Regions from separate parts of the Streptomyces marispadix genome, predicted to be linked through region 1. Evidence: predicted binding sites of a transcription regulator. Region 1 holds the regulator's gene; the other holds the start of a gene.
The links. The regulator HspR, encoded in region 1, represses chaperone genes until heat shock. The targets are predictions, from matches to a motif close to TTGAGNNNNNNNNNCTCAA.
Positions count from the first base shown of each region.

Region 2: the regulator HspR is predicted to act here: its motif matches at 2,377-2,395, upstream of lon (endopeptidase La).

Region 1 covers NZ_JAKWJU010000002.1:3,103,698-3,108,112, forward strand. Annotated here, with positions in the region: gene MMA15_RS12890 (pyridoxamine 5'-phosphate oxidase family protein) at 1-133, shown strand, start outside; gene MMA15_RS12895 (trypsin-like serine peptidase) at 250-1,104, opposite strand; gene MMA15_RS12900 (heat shock protein transcriptional repressor HspR) at 1,392-1,850, opposite strand; gene dnaJ (molecular chaperone DnaJ) at 1,852-3,048, opposite strand; gene grpE (nucleotide exchange factor GrpE) at 3,196-3,942, opposite strand; gene dnaK (molecular chaperone DnaK) at 3,939-4,415, opposite strand, start outside.
Region 2 covers NZ_JAKWJU010000002.1:4,661,523-4,665,937, reverse strand. Annotated here, with positions in the region: gene lon (endopeptidase La) at 1-2,354, opposite strand, end outside; gene MMA15_RS19635 (spermidine synthase family protein) at 2,537-3,337, shown strand; gene MMA15_RS19630 (response regulator transcription factor) at 3,418-4,242, shown strand; gene MMA15_RS19625 (HAMP domain-containing sensor histidine kinase) at 4,379-4,415, shown strand, end outside.

The DNA of each region.
Region 1 (4,415 bases):
CCGCACGGACGCGGCGGCGGTCTCCGACGCCGAACGCCGCTACGAGGAACGCTACGGGCGGCGGCCGGAGCCCAATCCCGAGCGCGTACTGATCGAGATCAGCGTCGACCGGAAGCTCGGCAGCGTGGAGTGAGGACGTCAGGCCCCGGGAGGCGCAGGGACAGGCGCGGCCAGTCGGCCCGTCGGGGCGGCGGCCCGCGCCGCCCGTCGACTCCCGTGCGCCGCGCGGGACTTCTCCTTCGCGCGGGACTACCCCTTCGCCCGGGGCCCCTTCTCCGCGCCGAACTTCTTCAGCAGCCCCTTCGCCGACTCCGGGTACGGCCGCCCCAGCAGCTCGTCGTCGGAACCGACCGAGGTCACGGCCACCAGCGTCCCCGCACCCCGCTTCTTGTCGAAGTCCCGCAGCCACGGACCGCCGCTCACGCCCTGCGTCAGACGGCACGGCCGCAGCGACAGCGCCCCCACGTTGGCGGCCGGGATCTCTCCCTGCTGATACTGACGTGCGTCCCCCGCGCAGTAGTTGAGCGTCTCACCGTCGTACGGCGACGAGGCGGGATAGCCCAGCGTCGCCGTGTGCCCCTCGCCGACGGGCTCGGTACTCAGCTTGTTCGCCCCGTACACGTCCTGGATGGTGCGACCGCCCCGCTTCTCCATCCGCAGGAACGCCCAGTCGTAGGCGAGCACCGACTCAAGGCTCTTCTCCGTGTTCCAGCCGGGCGCCGTCTTCCACGCCGTCACCTTCCAGCCGTGCGCGAGCACGGACTTGGGGCCGTCGCCCTTGCCGCGCTTGCTGCGCTTCCCACCCTCGTAGGCGGGCTGGAAGTACATGGCCTCCGGCTTGTGCGGCCGCTCCGGGCTGGCGATGCAGTGCGCCGCGGTGGCGACGACGCTCCCGCTCGGCGAGTCGACCACGGCCGCCGAGCAGGACTCGGCCTGGCGGTTCGGCAGCTTGGCGACGAGCTTCCCGACGGTCCTGACCGTTCCCTGCGGCCAGCGGTCACCCTTCGAGGCCGGCGGATAGGGCACGGGCGCGCTCGCACCCATGAGTGCCAACGCGGTGGTGCAGGTCATGAGAGCGGCGAGGGCCGCACGAGTCGACGTCATGCACCCACGCTCTGCTCCCGCCGCCCCCGCGGCCAACCGCACACACCTGATCGGGTCAACGCCCGCGATTCCCGGCCCGGCGCCGTGCGACCCGGTGCACAGTACGCCCAACGTCCTGAACCCGAAGGGGACGCCGCCGCCCTCAACGGGCCTGGGCAGCGAACGGCCCCTCCACGTCTGCCGCATGGAGGGGCCTGTCTTACGCGAACTTGTCTTACGCGATACGCGGCTACCCGACTACGCGAAGAGCCAGGCAGCAAACGGGGACCGGCCCGGGAGGCCCGGCGTCAGTCCCGCCGCTGCTTCTTCGGCCGCCACACCACCAGCGCACCCGACTGCGGATGGACGTCCTCGTAAGGGACGAGATCGCGGCGATAGGAGGCGTGGACCTGGGCCTCGCGCTGCTGCATGGCCGCCGCCGCGCCCTCGACCGCCTGCTGGAGCTCCACGACGCGGGCCTTCAGCGCCGCGACCTGGTTCTCCAGTTCGATGATGCGCTTGATGCCCGCGAGGTTGATCCCCTCGTCCTGGCTCAACTCCTGTACCTGGCGGAGAAGTTCGATGTCACGCGCCGAGTAGCGACGGCCGCGCCCGGCCGCGCGGTCGGGGGAGACCAGGCCGAGACGGTCGTACTGGCGCAACGTCTGCGGATGCAGACCTGAGAGCTGAGCAGCGACCGAGATGACGTACACCGGCGAGTCGTCGGTCAGCTGGTAAGGATTGCGTCGTCCGCCTCGGCCGTTCACCTCAGTCTCCCTTCGCGGCCTTGAACAGAGCCGCCCGCGGATCCTCCGCGGCGGTCGCGTCGCGGTAGGTCTCCAGGATGCCCTTCGCCTTCTCGCTCAAATCCTTGGGAACCGATACGTCGATGGTGACCAGCAGATCGCCACGTGTCCCGTCCTTGCGCACGGCGCCCTTGCCGCGGGCCCGCATCGTACGGCCGCTCGGCGTGCCCGGAGGCAGCTTCAGCGTGACGGGCGGCCCGCCGAGGGTGGGCACCTTGATCTCGCCGCCGAGCGCCGCCTCCGGATAGGTCACGGGCACGGTGACCGTCAGGTTGTCCCCGCGGCGGCCGAAGACGGGATGCGCGTCGACGTGGACGACCACGTACAGATCGCCGTTCGGGCCGCCGCGCTCGCCCGGTGCGCCCTTGCCGCGCAGCCTGATGCGCTGCCCGTCGCTGACGCCCGCGGGAATCCGGACCTGCATGGTGCGCGAACTCGTCGCCCTGCCCGACCCCTTGCACGTGTCGCAGGGGTCCTGGGCGATGAGCCCGCGGCCCTTGCAGTCGACGCAGGGATCGGTGAGGGAGAAGCCGCCTCCACCGCCGCGCGAGACCTGGCCCGTGCCGACACACGTCGGGCAGACGCGCGGCGAGCCGTTCTTGTCGCCCGTGCCCGCGCACGCCTTGCACGCCGCCGAAGAGGACATCCGCAGCGGGACCGTGGCACCGTCCACCGCCTCGGTGAAGCTGAGCGTCACCTCCGACTCGATGTCCTGTCCGCGCCGCGGCTGTGTACGCGTACCGGCGCCGCCGCGGTTGAACAGCCCGCCGAACACGTCGCCGAGACCGCCGCCGAAGCCGCCCGCACCTCCGGGGCCGCCGGTGCCTCCGGGCTGACCGCCTCCGAAGAGGTCGCTCAGATCGAAGTTGAAGCCGCCCGGCCCTCCCGGGCCACCGGGACCGCCGGTCCTGATGCCGCCGTTGCCGAACAGGGCGCGGGCCTCGTCGTACTCCTTGCGGCGCTTGGCGTCACCGAGCACGTCGTACGCCTCGGAGGCGTCCTTGAAGCGCTCCTCGGCCTTGGCGTCGCCCCTGTTGGCGTCGGGGTGGTTCTCCCTGGCGAGCTTGCGGTAGGCCTTCTTGATCTCGGCCTCGGTGGCGTCCTTCGGGACGCCGAGGACCTTGTAGTAGTCCTTCTCGATGAAGTCCTTCGTACTCATCCGCGGCGTCCCTCCTCCCCGGTGCCGTGTGCATGTGTTCTGCCGTCACCGGCGTGACCGGAGATCCCGGTCAGGCCGGCGTGCTCAGTCGGATCGGCGCGGCCGGTCCGGACGGCGTGAACTCTCCGGCCGTCCCGGCCACCCTGGTCAGCCCTGGTCGGGGCCACCGCTCTCCTCTTCGTCGGCGGACTCCTCGCCTGCCGCGCCCTGCGCCCCCGGCTGCGGCTCGGCGACTCCGACCCGAGCGGGCCGGATCGTCCGTTCGCCGATTCGGTACCCGGGCTGGAGGATCTGCACGCACGTCGTCTCCGTGACGTCGGGCGAGTACGAGTGCATGAGCGCCTCGTGCACCGTCGGGTCGAAGGGCTCGCCCTCCTTGCCGAACTGCATCAGGCCCATCTTCGCCGCGACCATCTCCAGCGACTCGGCCACCGACTTGAAGCCGCCGACCAGTTCGCCGTGGTCACGGGCGCGCCCGATGTCGTCGAGCACCGGCAGCAGCTCGGTGAGCAGATTCGCTACGGCGACTTCCTTCACGGCCGCACGGTCACGCTCGACCCTTCGGCGGTAGTTCTGGAACTCCGCCTGGAGCCGCTGGAGATCCTGCGTCCGCTCGTGCAGCGCCGTACGCGTCTGGTCGAGCTGAGCGGTGAGGGCCGCCTCCTGTGCGTTCTGGCCCGCGCTCTGACCGCCCTGGGTGTCACCGGCGAAGGCGGCGTCCTGCGCGGACAGGCTCTCCTGCTCGTTCTCGGATACGTCCCCGGCCGGGTCCGCCGGACCCCCCGCCTCCTCGGCGGGGACGGGTCCGGCGGCCTGCGCCGCAGCGTCATCGGGCTGTACGGCGTCGGCGGGGACGTCGGGCTTCTGATCGAAGCCCGGAGTCTCCTCCGTCACGCTGCACCATCCTTAGGCTTCTGCTCGTCGTCCACGATCTCGGCGTCGACGACGTCCTCGTCACCGTCGGCCTTGGACTGACCGGCACCCGCGGCGCCCTCGGCCCCGGCCTGCGCGCCGCCCTCGCCCTGTGCCGCCTGTGCGTCGGCGTACATGGCCTGGCCGAGCTTCTGGCTGGTCGCCGCGACCTTCTCGCTGGCCTCGCGGATCGCCGCGGTGTCCTCGCCCTTCAGCTTCTCCTTCAGGTCCTCGACGGCGGTCTCGACCTCGGTCTTGATCTCGCCGGGGACCTTCTCCTCGTTGTCCTTGAGGAACTTCTCGGTCGTGTAGACGAGCTGCTCCGCCTGGTTGCGGGTCTCGGCGGACTCGCGGCGCTTGGCGTCCTCGTCGGCGTACTGCTCGGCGTCGCGCATCATGCGCTCGATGTCTTCCTTCGGGAGCGCCGAGCCGCCGGTGACGGTCATCCGCTGCTC
Region 2 (4,415 bases), 1.6 Mb from region 1:
CGGATGTCGGAGAGCGGACGCACGTCGAGCCCTTCCAGCACCTCCTCCGGCACATCGTCCAGGTCGGGCTCGTTCCGCTTCGGGATGACGACCGTCGTGACGCCCGCACGGTGCGCCGCCAGCAGCTTCTGCTTGACGCCGCCGATGGGCAGCACCCGGCCGGTCAGCGAGACCTCCCCGGTCATCGCCACGTCCGTACGCACCTGACGGCCGCTCAGCAGCGACGCCAGCGCGGTGGTCATGGTGACGCCGGCGCTGGGGCCGTCCTTCGGCACCGCGCCCGCGGGCACGTGCAGATGGACGCCCCGGTCCTTCAGATCGCCGACCGGCAGCTCCAACTCCGCGCCGCGCGACCGCAGATACGACAGCGCGATGTGTGCGGACTCCTTCATCACGTCGCCGAGCTGCCCGGTCAGGGTCAGCCCCGAGCCGCCCGTCTCCGGATCGGCGAGCGACGCCTCCACGAAGAGCACGTCGCCGCCCGCTCCGGTGACCGCGAGCCCCGTGGCCACCCCGGGCACGGACGTACGCCGCTCCGCCGGGTCCTGGGCCGACTCCGGGGTGTGGTGCGGACGCCCGATGAGGTCGCGCAGCTCTTCCGGGCCGACGCTGACGGGCAGTTCGCGCTCCCCCAGCTCGTGCTGTGCCGCGACCTTGCGCAGCACACGGGCGACGGAGCGCTCCAGATTCCGCACACCGGCCTCCCGCGTGTACTCGGCGGCGAGCTTGCGCAGCGCCTCGTCCTGGAGCAGGACCTCGCCGGCGTCCAGGCCCGTGCGTTCGAGCTGCCGCGGCAGCAGGTGCTCGCGGGCGATGACGACCTTCTCGTCCTCGGTGTAGCCGTCGAGCTGCACGACCTCCATGCGGTCCAGCAGCGCGTCCGGGATCGCCTCCATGACGTTGGCGGTGGCGAGGAACACCACGTCGGACAGGTCGAGTTCGACCTCCAGGTAGTGGTCGCGGAATGTGTGGTTCTGCGCCGGGTCGAGGACCTCCAGCAGCGCCGACGAGGGGTCGCCGCGGAAGTCGGCACCGAGCTTGTCGACCTCGTCGAGCAGCACGACCGGGTTCATCGAACCGGCCTCCTTCACCGCCCGCACGATCCGTCCGGGCAGCGCGCCCACATACGTGCGGCGGTGGCCGCGGATCTCCGCCTCGTCGCGGACGCCGCCCAGCGCGACGCGCACGAACTTCCGTCCCATCGCGCGTGCCACGGACTCCCCCAGCGACGTCTTGCCGACGCCGGGCGGGCCGGTCAGCGCCAGCACGGCACCCCCGCGCCGCCCGCCGACGACGCCGAGGCCGCGCTCCTCGCGGCGCTTGCGCACCGCCAGATACTCGGTGATGCGCTCCTTGACGTCCTGAAGTCCGGCGTGGTCGGCGTCGAGCACGGCCTGTGCGCCCGCGATGTCGTAGGCGTCCTCGGTCCGCTCGTTCCAGGGCAGCTCCAGCACGGTGTCGAGCCAGGTGCGGATCCAGCCTCCCTCGGGCGACTGGTCGGAGGCCCGCTCCAGCTTCTCCAGCTCCTTGAGCGCGGCCTTGTGCACATGCTCGGGCAGGGCGGCGGCCTCGACACGGGCGCGGTAGTCCTCACCCTCGTCCTCCGGGTCGCCGTTGAGTTCCGCGAGTTCCTTGCGTACGGCGTCGAGCTGGCGGCGGAGCAGGAACTCGCGCTGCTGCTTGTCGACGCCCTCCTGAACGTCCTTGGCGATGGACTCGGCCACGTCCTGCTCGGCGAGGTGCTCGCGCAGCGTGGAGACGGCGAAGCGCAGCCGCTCGACGGGGTCGAGGGTCTCCAGCAGCGTCATCTTCTGCTCGGCCGAGAGGAACGGCGAATAGCCGGCGTTGTCGGCGAGCTGGCCGGGGTCGTCGATCTGCTGGAGCCGGTCCACCACCTGCCAGGCGCCGCGCTTGCGCAGCCAGTCGGCGGCGAGCGCCTTGTACTCGGTCATCAGCTCGGCGGCGCCGGACGACTCACCCTCGCCGTCCTGCTGCGGGCCGGTGGTCTCGTCGACGGGCGTGCCCTCGACCCACAGGGCCGCGCCGGGGCCGCTCGTACCGGAGCCGACGCGCACCCGGCCGCGAGCGCGGATCAGGGCGCCGGGGTCTCCGCCCGCGAGGCGGCCGACCTGCTCGACGCTGCCGAGCACGCCCAGGCCCGCGTAGCTTCCGCCGATCCTCGGCACCAGCAGGAGCTGCGGCTTCTCCCCAGCGGTGACGGCGGCCTGTGCGGCCTCCACCGCCGCCCTTACGTCGCTGTCGGACAGGTCCAGCGGCACCACCATCCCCGGGAGCACTACCTCGTCATCGAGGGGCAGCACGGGCAGGGTGAGCGGTTTGGACATCGAAGCCATGATCTCTCCCTCGGCAGGCAAGTTGAGCGGTCTTCGCTCAAGCTGTGATCAGTCAATGCATCGAGGGCGCCGGATGTTCCTCGGGGGCATCCCTGTTCGCCAGGAGCGATCAACGGCGCGGCCTGCACGGGCCGCGACCTGCGGCGCGGCAGCCGCCGGAAGACCCGGTGCAGGATGGGCACATGCAGCAGACCGTCGGCAGCAGCACCGACGACTACGGCACCGGGCGCCCCGTCGTCCTCGACCGCCGGGACGGCCCGCACGGCGAGGTGGTGCTACGGCGCCACGGCGAACTGCTCCAGATCATCGCCAACGGCACCTTCCTGATGGACACCTCCGACGGACGCTCCGAGCGCCTGCTGGTGCGGGCCGCCCTGGCGGAGCTGCGCCGCGGCCGGGCTCACTCCGCGCCACGGCGCCCGCCCCGGCTGCTCATCGGGGGTCTCGGCGTGGGCTTCTCGCTGGCGGAGGCCGCGGAGGAGCCCGAGTGGGGGCACATCACCGTCGTGGAACGCGAGGAGGCCGTCGTCGACTGGCACCGCCACGACGGCCCGCTCTCCGCGCTGACGGCCGCCGCGCTCCGCGATCCCCGTACGGAGATCGTCCACGCGGACCTCGGCGCCTTTCTGCGCGGCGAGCCCGGACCGTGCGAAGCCGGGCGAGGCGAGGGAACGGCCGAGGGCGGCGGAGAGACCGGGGGCGAGGCGCCCCGCGAACTCTTCGACGCGCTCTGCCTCGACGTGGACAACGGCCCGGGATGGACCGTCACCGACGACAACGCCTCCCTCTACTCCCCCGGCGGACTCTCCCGCTGCCTGGCCCGCATGGCGCCCGGGGGCGTGCTCGCCGTCTGGTCCGCACAAAGCTCCCCGACATTCGAGGATGCATTGCGGAATGCCGGATTCCAGGGGGTTCGCACCGAAGAGATCCCTGTCGCCCGAGGCGTCCCCGACGTGGTCCACTTCGCAACCAAACCGGCATAGCCGCAGCCGACACGAGCCCCTTACGCTGCTGCAAGCACGCATACAAACAAGCCACGGGGCCATTGCAGGGGCGGGGTCGAATGGACCAGAAGAACATCACAACGGCACAGAGCAGCAACGCGTCCGCGACGACCACCCCAGGCGCCCAGCGCAGGATCCTGGTCGTCGAAGACGATCCCACCATCGTCGACGCGATCGCGATGCGGCTGCGCGCCGAGGGATTCCAGGTGCAGACGGCGGGCGACGGCCCTGCCGCCGTCGACACCGCCGAGGCGTGGCAGCCGGATCTGATCGTGCTCGACGTGATGCTGCCGGGCTTCGACGGGCTGGAGGTCTGCCGCAGGGTGCAGTCGCAGCGTCCGGTCCCCGTACTGATGCTCACGGCACGGGACGACGAGACCGACATGCTGGTCGGGCTGGGCGTCGGCGCGGACGACTACATGACGAAGCCGTTCTCCATGCGCGAGGTCGCCGCGCGGGTGCACGTACTGCTGCGCCGCGTGGAGCGGGCGACGCTCGCCGCCCACACGCCGCGCAGCGGGATACTCCGCCTCGGCGAGCTGGAGATCGACCACTCGCAGCGCCGGGTGCGCGTCACCGGTGAGGACGTACACCTCACCCCGACCGAGTTCGACCTGCTGGTGTGCCTGGCGCACTCCCCGCGGGCCGTGCTCTCCCGCGAGCAGTTGCTCGCCGAGGTGTGGGACTGGGCGGACGCCTCCGGTACGCGCACCGTCGACAGCCACATCAAGGCCCTGCGCCGCAAGATCGGCGCGGAGCGCATCCGTACGGTGCACGGCGTGGGTTACGCGCTGGAGACCCCCTCCTCGGGCTCCAACTCGGCCAACGCCGCGTCCGGCGCGGAAGGCGGCGGATACCCGGCGTCGGCCGCGGACGGCTCCTGAAGGGGAGCGCCGCGACGTGACCGAGGTGCCCGACTCGCCTGCCACGGGCCGTGCGCTGCGCCTTCCGCGCTCGGCCCGCGTCACGGGGCGGTTCCTGGCGCGCTGCCTGCGCGCCCTGGGCCGTCTCAACCAGCGCCTGCGCAGACGCTGGGAGCCAGTGTGGATCCGTTGGC